DNA from 3 places in the Pseudomonas sp. MH10 genome. Region 1 is predicted to be linked to each of the others. Evidence: riboswitches for the same ligand, from Rfam matches in the RefSeq annotation. Region 1 holds a riboswitch; each other region holds the start of a gene.
The links. Region 1 has a riboswitch for cobalamin ahead of RHM59_RS08985 (CbtB domain-containing protein). Riboswitches for the same ligand answer to the same signal wherever they lie in the genome.

Region 1 (5,278 bases):
CTTGTCACGGATGTAGAAATCCGCACGGTCGCTGCGCTGCTGCATGCCGTAAGTGGGGATTCGGGACAATGTCGACATGGCGGGTGCACCCTGACTGCTTTTGGACTGACCGCCACAGGGTATTTCAGATGCGGCGGTCAGGCCTAGCGAATAGTGATCGGGGTGAACGGTTGGGCGTTAGCGCGGGCCCACGGTGAAGGTGAATTCGTTCAGCCCGTCGATCCCGCCGTTAACCACGTCGCCCACCTGCAACGCGCCAACCCCGGCTGGGGTGCCAGTGAAAATCAAGTCGCCCGCTTTGAGTTTGACCGATTGTGAGAGGTAGCTGATCACGTCTTTCACCGGCCAGATCTGGTCGCTGAGGTTGCCACGTTGACGCTCGACACCGTTGACCTTGAGCCAGATCGCGGCGCCCTCCAAGTGACCGACGCTGCTGAGCGGTTTAAGCGGCGAGCTAGGCCCGGATTCGTCAAAACCCTTGGCCCAGTCCCACGGCCGACCCATTTTTTTCGCTTGAGCTTGAATATCACGACGGGTCAGATCAGCGCCTACCGCATAGCCCCATACGTGGCTCAACGCGTCTTCAGGCGCAATATCGACGCCATCTTTACCAATCGCCACCACCAGTTCGATCTCGTGGTGCAAGTCTTCAGTCAGTGTTGGGTAGGCAATGGTCCCTTCGGCCGGAACCACGGCGTCGGCCGGCTTCATAAAGAAAAACGGTGGTTCGCGGTCTGGATCGTGGCCCATTTCCCGAGCGTGGTCGGAGTAGTTACGGCCAACGCAAAACACGCGACGAATCGGGAAACGGCTCGACGTGCCTTCAACGGCCAACGACGGAGCGGTAACGGGGGCAATCACAAAATCACTCATGGGTTTCTCCTGACAGACAGCCAATGTGTAACGGGCATGGCCCTAGTGTGCACAAGACCGTTAAAAACAGGTTGGACAGAACACTGAAGCTTTTGGACGGAGCAACGCAGGTGATGGTTCATCAGAGCCCGACGATACGGACCTCTGTAAGAGCCAACGTGTTGGCGAAGGTCCTTCGGACCTATCGCAGCCTTCGGCGCCTACCGAATGTGTGCATCGCCAACATCTGTGGGACCGAATTTATTCGGGAAGGCTTCAGTCCTGACACCCTGCAACCTCAAACCACACAAAGTGCCACTCAGTTTGCTGCGCGACAGCGCGGCGTCGAAGACGTGGCGGACTCTCCTACAGAGATTGTTGGCGTCGCGCGGTACCCAGCGACTTCATTTCCCCGGCAACGGCACTGGCGTCAGCACCGGTCGCCCTGAAAAGTGCGCCAGCAAGTTATCGGCGACCATTTGCACGGTGCCTTGGGACGCTTCCGGCGACAGGCCAGCAACATGTGGGGTCAACACCACGTTGCTTAGGGCTTTCAGCGCATCGGGCACTCGCGGTTCGTCGTCGAACACGTCCAGCGCGGCGCCAGCGATGCGCCGGTGTTTCAGGGCTTCGATCAAGTCCGCAGTCGAAATAACGCTGGCGCGAGCGATATTGACGATAAACCCGTTAGGGCCCAGTGCTTCAAGCACCGCTTTGTCCACCAACTGATGAGTACCTGCACCGCCCGGCGTGGCGACGATGAAGAAGTCCGAGGCGCTGGCCAGCGCCTCCGGCGTGGCGCAATACGCGTAGGGCACGTCGTTGCGCGGGCGACGATTGTGGTAACTGACGGACATGTCGAATCCAGCCGCACGCTTGGCGATGGCCATGCCCACCGAGCCCATGCCAAGAATGCCGAGGCGTTTTCCAGCCAATGAAGGACGCATGATTTTGCACCACTCGCCGCGTCGAACCGAGGCGTCGGCCCGTGGAATATCCCGCACCAACGACAGCAACAAGGCCATGGCGTGATCGGCCACCGACGGCGAGTTGACCCCTGCCCCGTTGGTGACCACAACGCCCCGCGCCTGGGCGGCATCAAGGTCGACATGTTCGTAACCGGCGCCAATCACGCAGATGATCTGCAAATGCGGCAGCGCAGCCATTTCATCGGCGAAGAAACCCAACGGGCCTCGGGTCAACACCGCATTGATCTGCTCGCCATAGGTCGCAATAGCCTTGGCGCGCTCGGCCGGGCTCGGCGCAAGAATCAGCGTAAAACCACTGTTTTCAATGATCGGCAGGTAATCATTAACGTTTTCTACCAGCACCAAAACAGTCGGCATGCGTTCCTCTCAGATCACAGTCAAATAGGTTAAAGCCACGAAGCTAGACACACAGTAAAAGGCCCGCACGCGGCGGGCCTCTACTCAGGACTGAAGCTTGGCCCGAGGCGGTGAAGTCACCGGATTGAGCTTGCGCTCCGCCAGCCAGCCAAAGGCCAAGCCGACGGTGGTCCACAGTACGATTTGAATACCCAGCGAAGCCGTGCGAAATTTCCACAGCAACACCGCCGAGAAATCCTGTGGCACTTCATTAACCGTAGGAAACATCGCCGTCGCCAGAATCATGATCGCCGCATACAAAGCAACCGCCAGCAACGCGCCATTCCAGACGCCGCGGGTAGCAATGAGCTTACGCGCCGCGTTGATCGCGATGACCATCGCTGCCACAGAGAGCAGCATCATTAGGAAGAACAACTTGGTGCGTTTGCCGATGGTTGCAGGGTCGCCAATCGACGGTGGATTAGCGGGGTACTTCATACCCGGCACCAAAATGATCGCTACGAAGGCGGCCAATGCCAGCAATGCCGCTAGCCCACGAGGGCCCATGTTGCCAGCCCGACCCAAGGTGTAAGCGAACACCAGAGCGAAAATCCCGCCCAGCGAGACGCTGTAGACCATGATGCCGGTGAACAAACCGAAGGTGCTTTGTACCTCGCGGCTGATCAGCTCTTCTTCCGGAGCGTCGCCGTGCATCGCCGACATGTGGTGTTCTTCGAAGGCGATAGCCCTGTCGATCTGCGGCTCACCAAACACTTTGGCAAAGCCAAACGCAAGAAGACCGGCGAGCAAGCCCACCAGCATTCCTCTAATAAGTAATTGCCCAGTCATGTCATGTTCCTGAAGTTAGTGGCAAGGGAAGCCCAGCAAGTGGCGACCGTCATGCACAAACTCATGGACATACGTTCCGGAAAACATCGACGTGGCGCCTTGTTCTGCGCCAACGAAATACAGCGCAAGCATCAACAGCAAACCGACGAACACGGCCCACGGCAGAATTTCACCCAACGGGATCACCGGCAGCGAGGTATCGGTATGGGTTGTGGCGTTGAAAGTCATAAGAGTCTCCAGGGAACTCGCGTCCCAATACGGATAACGGGTGGACAAAACAAGGTCTGGCTTACGGCAATGACCGAATACAGTGGCGCGACCGCACCGGATTCCAACCGGCTTCCTGCTTTGCAACATGATGCAACTGCTCGGGCAGTGTACTCTTCTCGACTTGTAAAACCAGTGTGAACCGCCATGGCAACCCGTCTGACCTTGATCTGCCACGCCCGAACCGTTGCGCAAAAACTTGGGCGCTTTGCGCAAGACGAACCCATCGAGATGGACTGGCAATCGTCAGCGGGTTCGCTGTCTGGACACTTCAAGCTCTCTGCCCAGTTGCTTAGCGCACCAGAAACTCGCGCGCAGCAGACCGGCTTGCTGTTCGCAAGCGAGTTGGACATCGTGCCCGCCCTGCGCGATTGCGATTTCGGACGTTGGCAGGGTCAGCGTATTGACGACCTTCAAGCCCAAGAACCCGAAGCGCTTAACGCCTGGCTTACCGACAGCATGAGCGCGCCCCACGGTGGCGAATCCATTGCCGACGTTTGCGCCCGCGTCAGTGCATGGCTCGATACGCTGCGCACCCCCGGCCACATCATCGCGATTACCCACCCCTTCATCATCCGCGCGGCCATCGTCCATGCGCTGCAATGCCCGATGACAGCGTTCAATGCCATCGACATCGAACCGCTGTCGATGACCGAGCTGAGGTACAACGGACGCTGGCGACTGAGGATGGAGCGCGCAGCAAACACCAAGCCGCGGTAGAGCCAACGTGTTGGCGAAGGTCCTTCGGACCTTATCGCAGCCTTCGGCAGCTCCTACAGAAATCTGTGCAGCGTCAAACCTGTGCAGGCTGTGTGGGACCGAATTTATTCGGGAAGGCGCAAGCCCTGACGCGCTGCAGCCTCAAACAACACAAAGTGCCACACAGTTTGCTGCGCGACGGCGCGGCGTCGAAGGCGGTGGGTGCTTCTCCTACAAACCTAGCGCGCGCTGCATCAGAACGGTGTCCACCCAGCGCCCGTGCTTGAAACCCACCGATTCAAACACCCCCACGCGGCGAAAACCGAGGCGTTCGTGCAGTCGGATCGAGGCGTAATTCTCGCTGTTGCCAATGATCGCGATCATCTGCCGCGAGCCGGCTTGGGTGCAGCGCTCAATGATTGCGCCGAGCAGCGCCTGGCCAATGCCCTTCCCGCCCAGCCCCTCACGCACATACACCGAATCTTCAACCGTAAAACGGTAACCCGGGCGCGGTCGGTGCAGGGTCGCGTAGCCATAACCCACCACTTCACCCCCACGTTCGGCGACCAGATACGGCAGCCCTTTGGACAGGATGTCAGCGCGCCGGCCCAGCATGTCGGCGACGCTGGGCGCTTCCAGTTCGAAACTGGCGATACCGCCGAGCACGTGCGCCGCGTAAATGGATTGCACGCTGGGCAGGTCGTCGTCGGTGGCGTCGCGCAGGACCGGGGTTTCGCGGGTGTTCATAGTTCGTCTGCTTTAATGACCGTCGGATAGGCGGCAATGATGCCGGGGCCGGTGACTAAAAAAAAGTTATGATCGCTTATCCTCTGCATAAGAAAAACTTTGAGATGCAACGACTCAACCTCAATCATCTGCACACCTATTCATGTGTTATTGCCTGCGGAAGTTTTTCTGCAGCAGGCGAAAAACTCGGCCTGACTCAACCGGCTGTCAGCCTGCAAATCCGTCAGTTGGAGCAGCGCCTCAATGTGCGACTCATCGAACGCGTCGGCAAACGGATCAAAGCCACATCGCCGGGCAATCTGTTGCTGGAACACATTATCCACATCGACGCCGCCGTCGAACATGCATTGCTGGACCTCGCGACTCACGCGCAGGAGGTCGCGGGCATTATTGCCATTGGCACCGGTGCAACGGCCTGCATCCACCTTCTGCCGCCCATCCTTCAAACCTTGCGCCAACAATTTCCGGCGCTGGAGGTGCGTGTCAGCATTGGTAATACCGAAAGCGTCGTAAAGGCCGTGGAGGAAAATCGTCTGGAT
Region 2 (5,278 bases), 2.3 Mb from region 1:
CACGCCGACCGGGCGGCCTTGGGCATTGTCGTCAGCATTCAAAAAGCCGCTCAAAAGGTCTATTGGCGTCCCGGTCGGTACGCCGTTGGCGAACGGCACGAACAGCACTTTATAACCGCTGTGCGGATTGCGATTCCATGAGCCATGTTGGCCAATGAACATCCCTTGGTTGAAAGGTGCCGGCAAGGATTTTCCATCGGCGAAGGTCATGCCCAGCGACGCGGTGTGTGGACCCACTGCATAATCCGGGGGAATGGCCTCGGCCACCCGTTGCGGGTTCTGTGGTTTAACCCGCACGTCCACATGCTGGCCGTAGTAGCTGAACGGCCAGCCATAGAAGGCGCCATCTTTGACTGAGGTCACGTAGTCGGGCACCAAGTCGCTGCCAATCTCATCGCGCTCATTGACGGCGGTCCATAGCTTCCCGGTTTGTGGCTCCCAATCCATGCCGTTGGGGTTGCGCAGGCCGGAGGCAAAGATTCGATGCGCACCGGTGGCGGCATCAACCTCCCAGATCGACGCCCGACCTTGCTCTTTGTCGAGACCGTTTTCCCCAACGTTACTGTTGGACCCCACCGTGACGTAAAGCTTCTTGCCGTCTTTGCTGGCAATGACGTTTTTGGTCCAGTGGTGATTGATCGTGCCCGCTGGCAAATCGGTCACGGTGGTCGGTTCACCGCTGATAGAAGTCTGTCCGTTTTCATAGTGAAAACGCAGTAACTTATCGGTGTCGGCGACATAAAAATCGTTGCCGACCAGCGCCATGCCAAACGGTGAATTGAGGTTTTTCAGAAAGACTGTGCGAGTTTCAGCAATGCCATCGTGATTGCTGTCTCGCAGTAGGGTAATCCGGTTGGCGCTGGGTACACCCGCCCCCGCTCGGCCCATGACTTTTCTCATGATCCAGCCGCGGATGCCTGGAGAATCATCGGGCTTGGCGGGTGAGTTGGTTTCGGCGACCAATACGTCGCCGTTGGGCAGCACGTACAACCAGCGCGGATGGTCCAGGTCTTCGGCAAACGCTGACACTTGAGTGCCCGGCGCGGCAATCGGTTTCGCGCCCTGAGGCCAGCCTACGGCCGGGGCAATATTGACCGTCGGAATCAGCGTTTTATTGGGCTCCGGCAGCATCGGCGTTGGCCCCATGCCATCTGCCACTCTCAGCCTGGACGTTTCGCCGCAGGCAGCCAGGCCGACGGCCAATACCAAAAGGACAGCCATCTGGGGTTTGAAAGTGGGCATGCTGATCTCCATGAAAACAAAGGGGCGAGTAAGGAGATAGAGGCAGCTACACGGTCGAGGTTCAACATTTATTGCTGCGTCGGCTGAAATGAGAAGCGGGTCAAGGTGTACGCCACGGATCGGAGCGTTCCGATCCGTTCGCGCATTACGCGGGGAAGGTGCTAATCAGGCTGTTCTCAGTAACAGTGCGAGACCGGGGAAATACTGGCCGTCTTCGTTGTGTAGCTTGCGATAACCATAAGGGAAGTACCAGGCGATGGCACAGGCGTTTTGTTTTTGCAAATCGTCGACGAAATCTTCCAGCTCTTCGTGCGTGGCGCTTTGCAGGGTTTTGCGCGGCGTGACAAACAGGCAGCCCAACTTAAGATGGTTGGCGTAGCTGGTTTTTTTGGCATCACCAACGATGTCCAGCAGCGCCGGGGTCAAGTTGATTTCGCCGAAAGTTGGCCAGCGTTGCGTGGCCTGAATATAAGCGTTGTCTTCCGAAGTGGCGATGAACAGGCCGGTGCGGGCGCTTCGATCGCCATCATCCTGCTGTTTTTTACTGGGCGCATGTTCCAGCGTCACCATGTCCGCCATCCACGCGGCGTTGGAAAGCACGCCGAGGTTGGTACGTTCGTCGAACCAATGCGTGCATTCACCTTCTCCCATGACCTGACTGTAACGGTCGATGCAATCGAACCAGCGTTCTAACGCTGGACGAAGGAATTCCACTCTTGGGTTGCTGATGATCAAGCCGCGCATGGCGTCTCTCCGTTGTTATTTTATTGGCGTCACGATTATGGCCTTTTGATATCAAATTAAACAATAGCTGCGTTTTACGTGGTTTTGACCTCCTGGAAGACAAACCACAGGGCGCTTTGATTGACGCTCTACCCCCAACCCTCTACCCTTCGCGACGTGTTTCAGGTGCTTCGCAATCCACGATTGGCGGAGTGAAACAGGGAAGCCGGTGAGGGCGCGTCAAGCGGTCGATCCCGGCGCTGCCCCCGCAACGGTAAATGAGTCGACGCTGTGCACTCTGCCACTGTGTCCAAATGGACATGGGAAGGCGCATGGCAGGGAAATCCCACTCATGAGCCCGGAGACCGGCCTGATCCATCCAACAGCATCACGGCGGGCGATGCTCTGCGCACGGCTTTTTTTTGGCCGTGCTGGCAGTCAATTTCTGTGCCTTCCGTTTGCTATCGCGTGACCTGCTCAAGCGGAGAGCTGACATGAACGAATCCCCCGAACGCGATGAACGCCATCTGGCGCGCATGCAGCGCAAAAAAGCCGTGATCGACGAACGCATCGCCAGCTCGCCGGATGAGTGCGGACTGTTGCTGGTGCTCACCGGTAATGGCAAAGGCAAAAGCAGTTCTGCGTTCGGCATGCTCGCCCGGGCCATGGGCCATGGCATGCAATGCGGTGTTGTACAGTTCATCAAAGGCCGCAACAGCACGGGCGAAGAGTTGTTTTTTCGGCGCTTCCCCGAGCAAGTGCGGTACCACGTGATGGGGGAAGGTTTCACTTGGGAAACCCAGGATCGTCAGCGTGACATCGCCGCCGCGCAAGCCGCTTGGGCCGTGTCCCAAGACATGCTCCGCGACCCGAGTATTGGTCTGATCGTGCTCGATGAACTGAACATTGCCCTCAAACACGGTTACCTGGACCTGGAAAAAGTACTCAGCGATCTGCAAGCCCGTCCGCCCATGCAGCACGTGCTGGTGACCGGCCGCGGTGCCAAACCCGAAATGATTGACCTGGCCGATACCGTTTCCGACATTACCGTGGTCAAGCATGCTTTTCAGGCCGGGATTCGTGCGCAGAAAGGCATTGAGTTATGAGTAACCGTTCATGAGCGCACCGCGTCATTGCCCGGCTGTATTAATCGCGGCCCCAGCCTCCGGTCAGGGTAAAACCACCGTCACGGCTGCGTTGGCGCGTCTGCACCGCAACCAAGGGCGGACCGTGCGCGTGTTCAAATGCGGCCCGGACTTTCTCGACCCGATGATTCTTGAACGGGCCAGTGGCGCACCGGTTTATCAGCTGGATTTATGGATGGTCGGTGCCGATGAAAGTCGTCGTCTGTTGTGGGAAGCCGCCGGCGAAGCTGACTTGATTCTGATTGAAGGCGTCATGGGACTGTTCGACGGCACACCCTCAAGTGCCGACCTGGCCCGTCATTTCGGGGTGCCGGTATTAGCGGTGATTGATGGCACGGCCATGGCGCAGACATTTGGCGCATTGGCGTTGGGTTTGGCGCGTTATCAACCGGACCTGCCGTTTGCCGGGGTGTTGGCCAATCGCGTCGGCACCGTGCGCCATGCGCAATTGCTGGAAGGCAGCCTCACCGAAGGATTGCGTTGGTACGGCGCGTTGTCGCGGGAAACCGGGATCGAACTGCCGAGCCGTCATTTGGGCTTGGTCCAGGCCAGCGAACTGAATGATCTGGATGCCCGCCTTGATGCAGCCGCTGCTGCACTGGCCAGCACCTGCGAAGTGGCCTTGCCGCCGCCGGTCGAATTCGCGGCCCCCGATCTGGTCGTGATTGAGTCTTCGTTGGCGGGCGTCAGGATTGCCGTCGCCCATGACGAGGCGTTTGCCTTCCTCTATGGTGCCAACCTTGATCTACTGCGAGCCATGGGCGCCGAGTTGTCGTTTTTCTCGCCCATCCACGACACGCAGATTCCGCCTGCCGACAGCCTGTACTTACCCGGCGGCTACCCTGAATTGCACCACGTGACGCTGGGACAAAACCGGCCCATGCTGGCGGCCATTCGTGCGCACCACGTCGCGGGCAAACCCATGCTGGCGGAATGTGGCGGTATGCTTTACCTGCTCGACGCCTTGACCGATGTCGACGGCCAGCGTGCCGAGTTGGTCGGTTTGCTGAGTGGCGAAGCGGTGATGCAGAAACGTTTGGCAGCCTTGGCCTTACAAACCGTCGAATTGCCCGAAGGTGTTCTGCGCGGCCACACGTATCACCATTCGCTGACCAGCACCGAGTTGCAACCCATCGCCCGTGGTGTGAGCCCTAACGGTGGGCGCGGTGCCGAGGCGGTTTATCGTGACGGTCGGATGACTGCGTCTTACGTGCACTTCTATTTCCCTTCCAACCCCCACGCGGTTGCGGCGCTTTTCAAACCATGAATGATCTGGCTTTCAGCCCTGACGAACGTGCAGCGGTGTACCGCGCAATTGCCGAACGCCGAGACATGCGGCACTTCATCGGCGGCGAAGTGGCCCCGCAATTGTTGGCGCGTCTGTTGGAGGCGGCCCATCAGGCGCCCAGCGTTGGCTTGATGCAGCCGTGGCGTTTCATTCGAATCAGCGACCCGCAGTTGCGCACGCGTATTCAGGCGCAAGTCGAGGAAGAACGAATTCGTACCGCTCAAGCCCTGGGCGAGCGCTCGGACGACTTCATGAAGCTCAAAGTCGAAGGCATCAATGAATGCGCGGAAGTCTTGGTCGCCGCGTTGATGGACGACCGCGAACGGCATATTTTTGGTCGACGTACCTTGCCGGAAATGGACATGGCGTCTTTGTCCTGCGCGATTCAAAACCTTTGGCTGGCTTCTCGCGCTGAAGGGTTGGGCATGGGCTGGGTGTCACTGTTCGAGCCACAGGCGTTGGCTGACTTGCTGGGCATGCCGGCCGGGGCCAAGCCGCTGGCGGTTCTGTGCCTGGGGCCGGTGGCCGAATTCTACCCGGCGCCGATGCTGGTCTTGGAAGGCTGGGCGCAGGTACGGCCATTAAGCGAGTTGCTGTATGAAAATCAGTGGGGCGTGACCCGATGAGTGTTGCGTTATTGAGCCTCGCCGGCGTCGCATTGGATGCGCTGCTGGGTGAGCCGAAACGAGCACATCCGTTGGTAGCCTTCGGGCGCTTTGCCGATCGGATTGAGCAACGCTTCAATTCGGCTGGACGTGGCTGGCGCAGCCATGGCGTCACCGCCTGGTTTATCGCGGTGGTTCCACTGACCCTGCTGGCGACAGCGTTAAGTTGGCTGCCCTACGTCGGCTGGCTGGTAAACATTGCAGCGTTGTATTGC
Region 3 (5,278 bases), 1.2 Mb from region 1:
TTTATTATTCTCGACGGTATTTCTGGTTCACCAGCGCCATCGTCCACTGTTGGTGGCGGCGGCATTGTTTGCCGTCAATGGCGTGCTGGCCCGCTATGGCGTGATCAGCCATTTTTATCGAAACGACATCGTTTACGAGTTTCTGCTCGGGATTGGGATTGGCGTGATTTATCGTCGCGGTTGGATTGCCAACGGGCTGTGGCTGCCCTTATTAGCGATCGCGGGCGCGCTGATCACTATTTATCACTTGCCGGCAAATGATCGGTTTATCAACTGGGGCCTGCCGAGTGCATTGATCGTCATCGCCTGTATCTCATTAGAACCGTATGTTGAGGGCAACCGATTGCTCAAGGCGCTGGGGGATTGTTCGTATTCGGTCTATTTGCTGCATGTGTTGGTGCTGTACAGCGGTTGGCTGGCGGCCGAGCGTTATGGGCTCAATCCCTACGCAGTGTTTGCGGTTTGCGTGCCAGTGATCGGTTTGGGTGCTTGGGTCAGTTATGAATGGCTCGAAAAAGGACTGTATCGTCGTCTCAAGGGCTGGTTGGATCGGCATCGGACCGAAAAGACCGATGCGGCCCTTTCCCGACAAAATTACTAGGACTTTGTGCGGCGCGAGCGATTGGCGTAAACTCCGGCTACGTCTGCGAGGAATTTTCATGACCGCTATTACTATTACCGATGCTGCCCACGACTATCTGGCCGATCTGCTCGAAAAGCAGAACACCCCGGGCATCGGCATCCGCGTGTTTATTACCCAGCCTGGCACCCAATATGCTGAAACCTGCATTGCTTATTGCAAGCCGGGCGAAGAAAAACCTGAAGACAACGCCATTGGCCTGAAAAGCTTCACTGCCTGGATTGATAATTTCAGCGAAGCCTTTCTAGACGATGCCGTTGTCGACTACGCCACTGATCGCATGGGCGGCCAACTGACCATCAAGGCGCCAAACGCCAAAGTACCTATGGTCAATGCCGACAGCCCGATCAACGAGCGCATCAACTATTACCTGCAAACCGAAATCAACCCTGGTCTGGCCAGTCATGGCGGGCAAGTGACGTTGATCGATGTGGTCGAAGAAAACGACGAAAACATCGCGGTCCTGCAATTTGGTGGCGGCTGCCAAGGCTGTGGCCAAGCTGACGTTACCTTGAGAGAAGGGATTGAGCGCACATTGCTCGAACGCATTCCTGAACTCAAAGGCGTCCGTGACGTGACCGATCACTCGCAAAAAGAGCACGCCTACTACTAAAGCTGCGGCGTGGCCTGAACAAAAAAGTACCCCGACTGGTTCGGGGTATTTTTTTTGGTTGGAGTTCAGTGCGCGGTGGCTGAAAGACGCCTCGCCAACACGTTGGCTCTTACAGAGGTCATCACTCAAGGCCGAAACACATGGGCATGCCCGGCGCGGTATAGCGATGAGTCGGAAAAGTTGTCATTGCCCAACACCCGGCCCACCAGAATCAACGCGGTGCGGCGAAAACCTTTGGCCTGCACTTTTTCTTCTATGTCCGCCAAAGTGCCTATCACCCAGTCCTGATCCGGCCAACTGGCGCGATGGACCACCGCAATCGGGCAATCGGCGCCGTAGTGGGGAACAAGTTCGGCCACTATCTTGGGCAGATGGTTAACCCCCAGATGAATGGCCATGGTCGCCTGATGCTGCGCCAGGCTGGCCAATTCCTCGCCAACCGGCATCGAGGTTTTATCCGCGTAGCGGGTCAAAATCACGCTCTGGGAAATGTCCGGCAACGTCAGCTCCACACCTAACAGCGCTGCGCACGCAGCGGTGGCGGTAACGCCAGGGATGATCTCGAACGGGATGCTCAACTCGCGCAAGTGACGAATTTGCTCACCGATTGCGCCATACAGGCTCGGATCGCCCGAATGAACCCGGGCGATGTCTTGGCCTTGTTCATGAGCAGACTTCATCACGGCGATGATCTGCTCCAGGTGTAACTCCGCGCTATTGATGACCTGCAACGCGTTATGGCCTTCCAGCACTGCCGTCGGCACCAATGATCCGGCGTAGATAATCACCGGGCAGCTGCGGATCAAACGTTGGCCTTTGACCGTGATCAGCTCCGGGTCGCCGGGGCCTGCGCCGATGAAAAAGACGGTCATGGAATCTCCTGAAGCTGCGAAGGGATAGCTGAAGTGAGCAAGGATGCGGATTATCGACGATTAGGCACATCACCCGCCAAGGCAAATGTCGCGCGTCGGTTTTTGCTGCGGTTGATGAGCAAGGTACCGGGGTGTCCGCTGAGGCGTTGCGCCAGGGCCAGGGCGGCACTTTCTGCCACGCCATGGCAACCGGTATGCGCAAAGGCCAGCGCCGATCGATGGCTCAACTGCGCATCGAAGTCCGCCAGTTCGGCCGAACTGAAAAACACCAAGGGCAGAGCGAGCTGCGTGGCCAGCGCCAGCAGTCCCGGTTCAGCGCTTTTCTGATCAATGGAGGCCAAGGCGGCAATCGCTTCGATGAGAAACCCGTGAGCCGCCAAATTCTGCTCCATCAGTTCAAGCAACAGGCTGGCGGGACAGCCGCGCTGGCAGCCAAGCCCCACCACCAGCGTCGTCGACATCGTGCTGTCCTCAGGTACCGACAAAGCGTGGCAGGAGACCATGACTCAGCGCAAAACGTCAATCGCACATCCCGTCAAACGGCGCTGGTGATTGACCTGCCCAAGGTCACTGCGTAGCCTTGCACGCTTGAGGTTCTCCGGCGCAGGTCGGGGCTAAGAAGGGAACGCGGTCAATGCCGCGGCTGCCCCCGCAACTGTAATCGGTCATGTTCATTGCACAGCCACTGCGCCTGACGCGGGAAGGCGCAATGAACGCGTGCAGGACGTCTCGCGAAGAGGCGCTCGACACGCCACCGCAAGCCAGGAGACCTGCCTCAACATCAGAATTCTCACTACAACCGGGCGGGGTGATCCGGTGGCGAGTTGATCCGCGCGCCTGCGCTGCGTGGTTCTCGTCCTGTTTTGCCCGCCGCTTTGCCAAAGGGCACCCAATGAAAACGCTGGCCAAACTTCCTGTCACCATCGTCACCGGCTTCCTCGGTTCGGGCAAAACCACCTTGCTGCGGCATATGCTCGATAACGCTGACGGTCGGCGCATCGCGGTGATCGTCAACGAGTTCGGCGAACTGGGGATTGACGGCGACCTGCTCAAACAATGCAGCATTGGCTGCACCGAAGAAGAAGCCAATGGCCGGGTGTATGAGTTGGCCAACGGCTGCTTGTGCTGCACGGTTCAGGAAGAGTTCTTCCCCGTCATGCGCGAACTGGTCGCACGCCGTGGCGATCTGGACCACATCCTGATCGAGACCTCTGGCCTGGCGTTGCCAAAACCCTTGGTTCAAGCTTTTCAGTGGCCGGAAATTCGCAACGCCTGCACGGTTGACGCGGTAATCACCGTCGTCGATAGCCCGGCAGTACTGGCCGGTACCTTCGCGGCATTCCCGGATCAAGTCGATGCCCAACGAAAGCTGGATCCGAACCTGGACCATGAATCGCCGCTGCACGAGTTGTTCGCCGATCAGCTGTCCAGCGCTGATCTGGTAATCCTCAACAAGGCTGACAAGATGGACGCTGCCGGCCTCGCCGCAGTCCGTGCCGAAGTCTCGGAAGAGCTGCCGCCAGCGGTGAAAGTGATCGAAGCCAGCAATGGTCGCTTGCCGATCAGCGTGTTGTTGGGTTTGGCCGCCGAGTCCGAGTTGCATATCGACGGTCGCCATAGCCATCACGATTCTCATGAAGGCGCAGACCCTGCCGATCATGACCATGACGCATTCGACTCGATCTCAATCACCTTGCCGCAGGCTGACGAAAGCGTGTTACTCGATGCCTTGAACCAATTGGTGGTGCAGCACGGTATTTTGCGGGTCAAAGGCTTTGCCGCGATTCCGGGCAAACCGATGCGTTTGCTGATTCAGGGTGTCGGTACCCGTTTCGACAAACATTTCGACCGCGCGTGGCGTGCCGACGAAGAGCGAGTAACCCATTTGGTGTTGATCGGTCAGAAGCTCGACGCCGGGGTGCTTGAAGCCCAGTTGCGCGCAACGGTTGCTGGCTGACCCATGCATTTACTGAGAACCCAGCCCGGCGGATTCGTCCCCGACGACAGCATCGCCGATTTGGGGCAAACCCCGGCCGAGCTGGTGATTCTCTGTAGCGGCGATTCCCACTTGGCGCTGCTCGCTGAAGCGGCGCAACAGTTACCCGACGACTACCCAAGTCTGCGCCTAGCCAACCCGATGCAAGTGCAGAATCATGCATCGGTGGACCTGTATGTCGACCAAGTGCTGCGACACGCCAAGGTTATTTTGATTTCGCTGCACGGCGGTATCGGTTATTGGCGTTACGGCGTCGAGCGCCTGGTGCAGTTGGCTGAGCGTGGTGTGAAGCTGATTCTGGTGCCCGGCGATGACCGGCCTGACCCGGAGCTTAGCGGCTTAAGCAACGTGACGGCGGAAGAGGGCGAGCGGCTTTGGCATTTTTTGCGCCAGGGCGGCCTGCACAATGCGCTGGAGCTGTATCGGTGCTTGGCCAGTCGCTTTCTGGCGCGTGACTATCCATGGGCTGAACCGGCCACCCTGCCACGTACCGCGATTTATCACCCGCACATAACCAACGCGAACCTGAGCGATTGGCAAGCCCAATGGCAGCCGTCGCAACCGGTGGTAGGGCTGCTGTTTTATCGCTCCCATCTGCAAGCGGCCAACACTGGATTTATCGACGTGTTTTGCGCCCGTTTGCAGGCTCAGGGCCTGAATCCACTGCCCATTGCAGTCGCCAGCTTGAAAGAAGCGGGTTGTCTGGCGGTGGTGGAGGACCTGTTCGATCAGGTCCGGGCTGAGCTGATCCTCAATACCACCGGCTTTGCCCAATCCAGCCCCGAAGCCCCTCATCTGCGACCGTTTCGGCGCAACGTGCCGGTCATTCAAGCTATTTGTGCGCAGGACAACGAGCCCGCTTGGCAGGCCAGTGAACAAGGCTTGGGCGCGCGGGACTTGGCAATGCACATCGCGTTGCCGGAGCTGGACGGGCGGATTATCAGTCGGCCGATCAGTTTCAAGGACTTGGCGTGGCACAGCGAACGCAGCCAGTCGGACGTGGTGTGTTATCGCGCTCAGCCTGAACGCATGGATTTTGTCGCCGAGTTGGCGCAGCGCTGGATTGAGCTGGCACGGCTGCCGAACGAGCAAAAACACATTGCACTGATACTTGCCAATTACCCGACCCGCGATGGTCGCATCGGCAATGGCGTGGG

Region 2: it holds a riboswitch for cobalamin, as region 1 does, so the genes downstream of both, cobO (cob(I)yrinic acid a,c-diamide adenosyltransferase) here and RHM59_RS08985 (CbtB domain-containing protein) in region 1, are expected to answer to the same signal.
Region 3: it holds a riboswitch for cobalamin, as region 1 does, so the genes downstream of both, cobW (cobalamin biosynthesis protein CobW) here and RHM59_RS08985 (CbtB domain-containing protein) in region 1, are expected to answer to the same signal.

What each region holds. Positions count from the first base shown of each region.
Region 1 covers NZ_CP133783.1:1,986,367-1,991,644, forward strand. Annotated here, with positions in the region: gene RHM59_RS08965 (AraC family transcriptional regulator) at 1-78, opposite strand, end outside; gene RHM59_RS08970 (fumarylacetoacetate hydrolase family protein) at 178-873, opposite strand; gene RHM59_RS08975 (2-hydroxyacid dehydrogenase) at 1,257-2,198, opposite strand; gene RHM59_RS08980 (CbtA family protein) at 2,283-2,999, opposite strand; gene RHM59_RS08985 (CbtB domain-containing protein) at 3,042-3,254, opposite strand; cobalamin riboswitch at 3,285-3,426, opposite strand; gene RHM59_RS08990 (histidine phosphatase family protein) at 3,441-4,013, shown strand; gene RHM59_RS08995 (N-acetyltransferase family protein) at 4,224-4,739, opposite strand; gene RHM59_RS09000 (LysR family transcriptional regulator) at 4,844-5,278, shown strand, end outside.
Region 2 covers NZ_CP133783.1:5,256,224-5,261,501, forward strand. Annotated here, with positions in the region: gene RHM59_RS23780 (sorbosone dehydrogenase family protein) at 1-1,242, opposite strand, end outside; gene RHM59_RS23785 (hypothetical protein) at 1,408-1,986, opposite strand; cobalamin riboswitch at 2,133-2,354, shown strand; gene cobO (cob(I)yrinic acid a,c-diamide adenosyltransferase) at 2,460-3,071, shown strand; gene RHM59_RS23795 (cobyrinate a,c-diamide synthase) at 3,082-4,377, shown strand; gene bluB (5,6-dimethylbenzimidazole synthase) at 4,374-5,024, shown strand; gene cbiB (adenosylcobinamide-phosphate synthase CbiB) at 5,021-5,278, shown strand, end outside.
Region 3 covers NZ_CP133783.1:762,713-767,990, forward strand. Annotated here, with positions in the region: gene RHM59_RS03550 (acyltransferase) at 1-601, shown strand, start outside; gene nfuA (Fe-S biogenesis protein NfuA) at 660-1,253, shown strand; gene cobM (precorrin-4 C(11)-methyltransferase) at 1,379-2,125, opposite strand; gene RHM59_RS03565 (cobalamin biosynthesis protein) at 2,176-2,586, opposite strand; cobalamin riboswitch at 2,700-2,918, shown strand; gene cobW (cobalamin biosynthesis protein CobW) at 3,018-4,082, shown strand; gene cobN (cobaltochelatase subunit CobN) at 4,086-5,278, shown strand, end outside.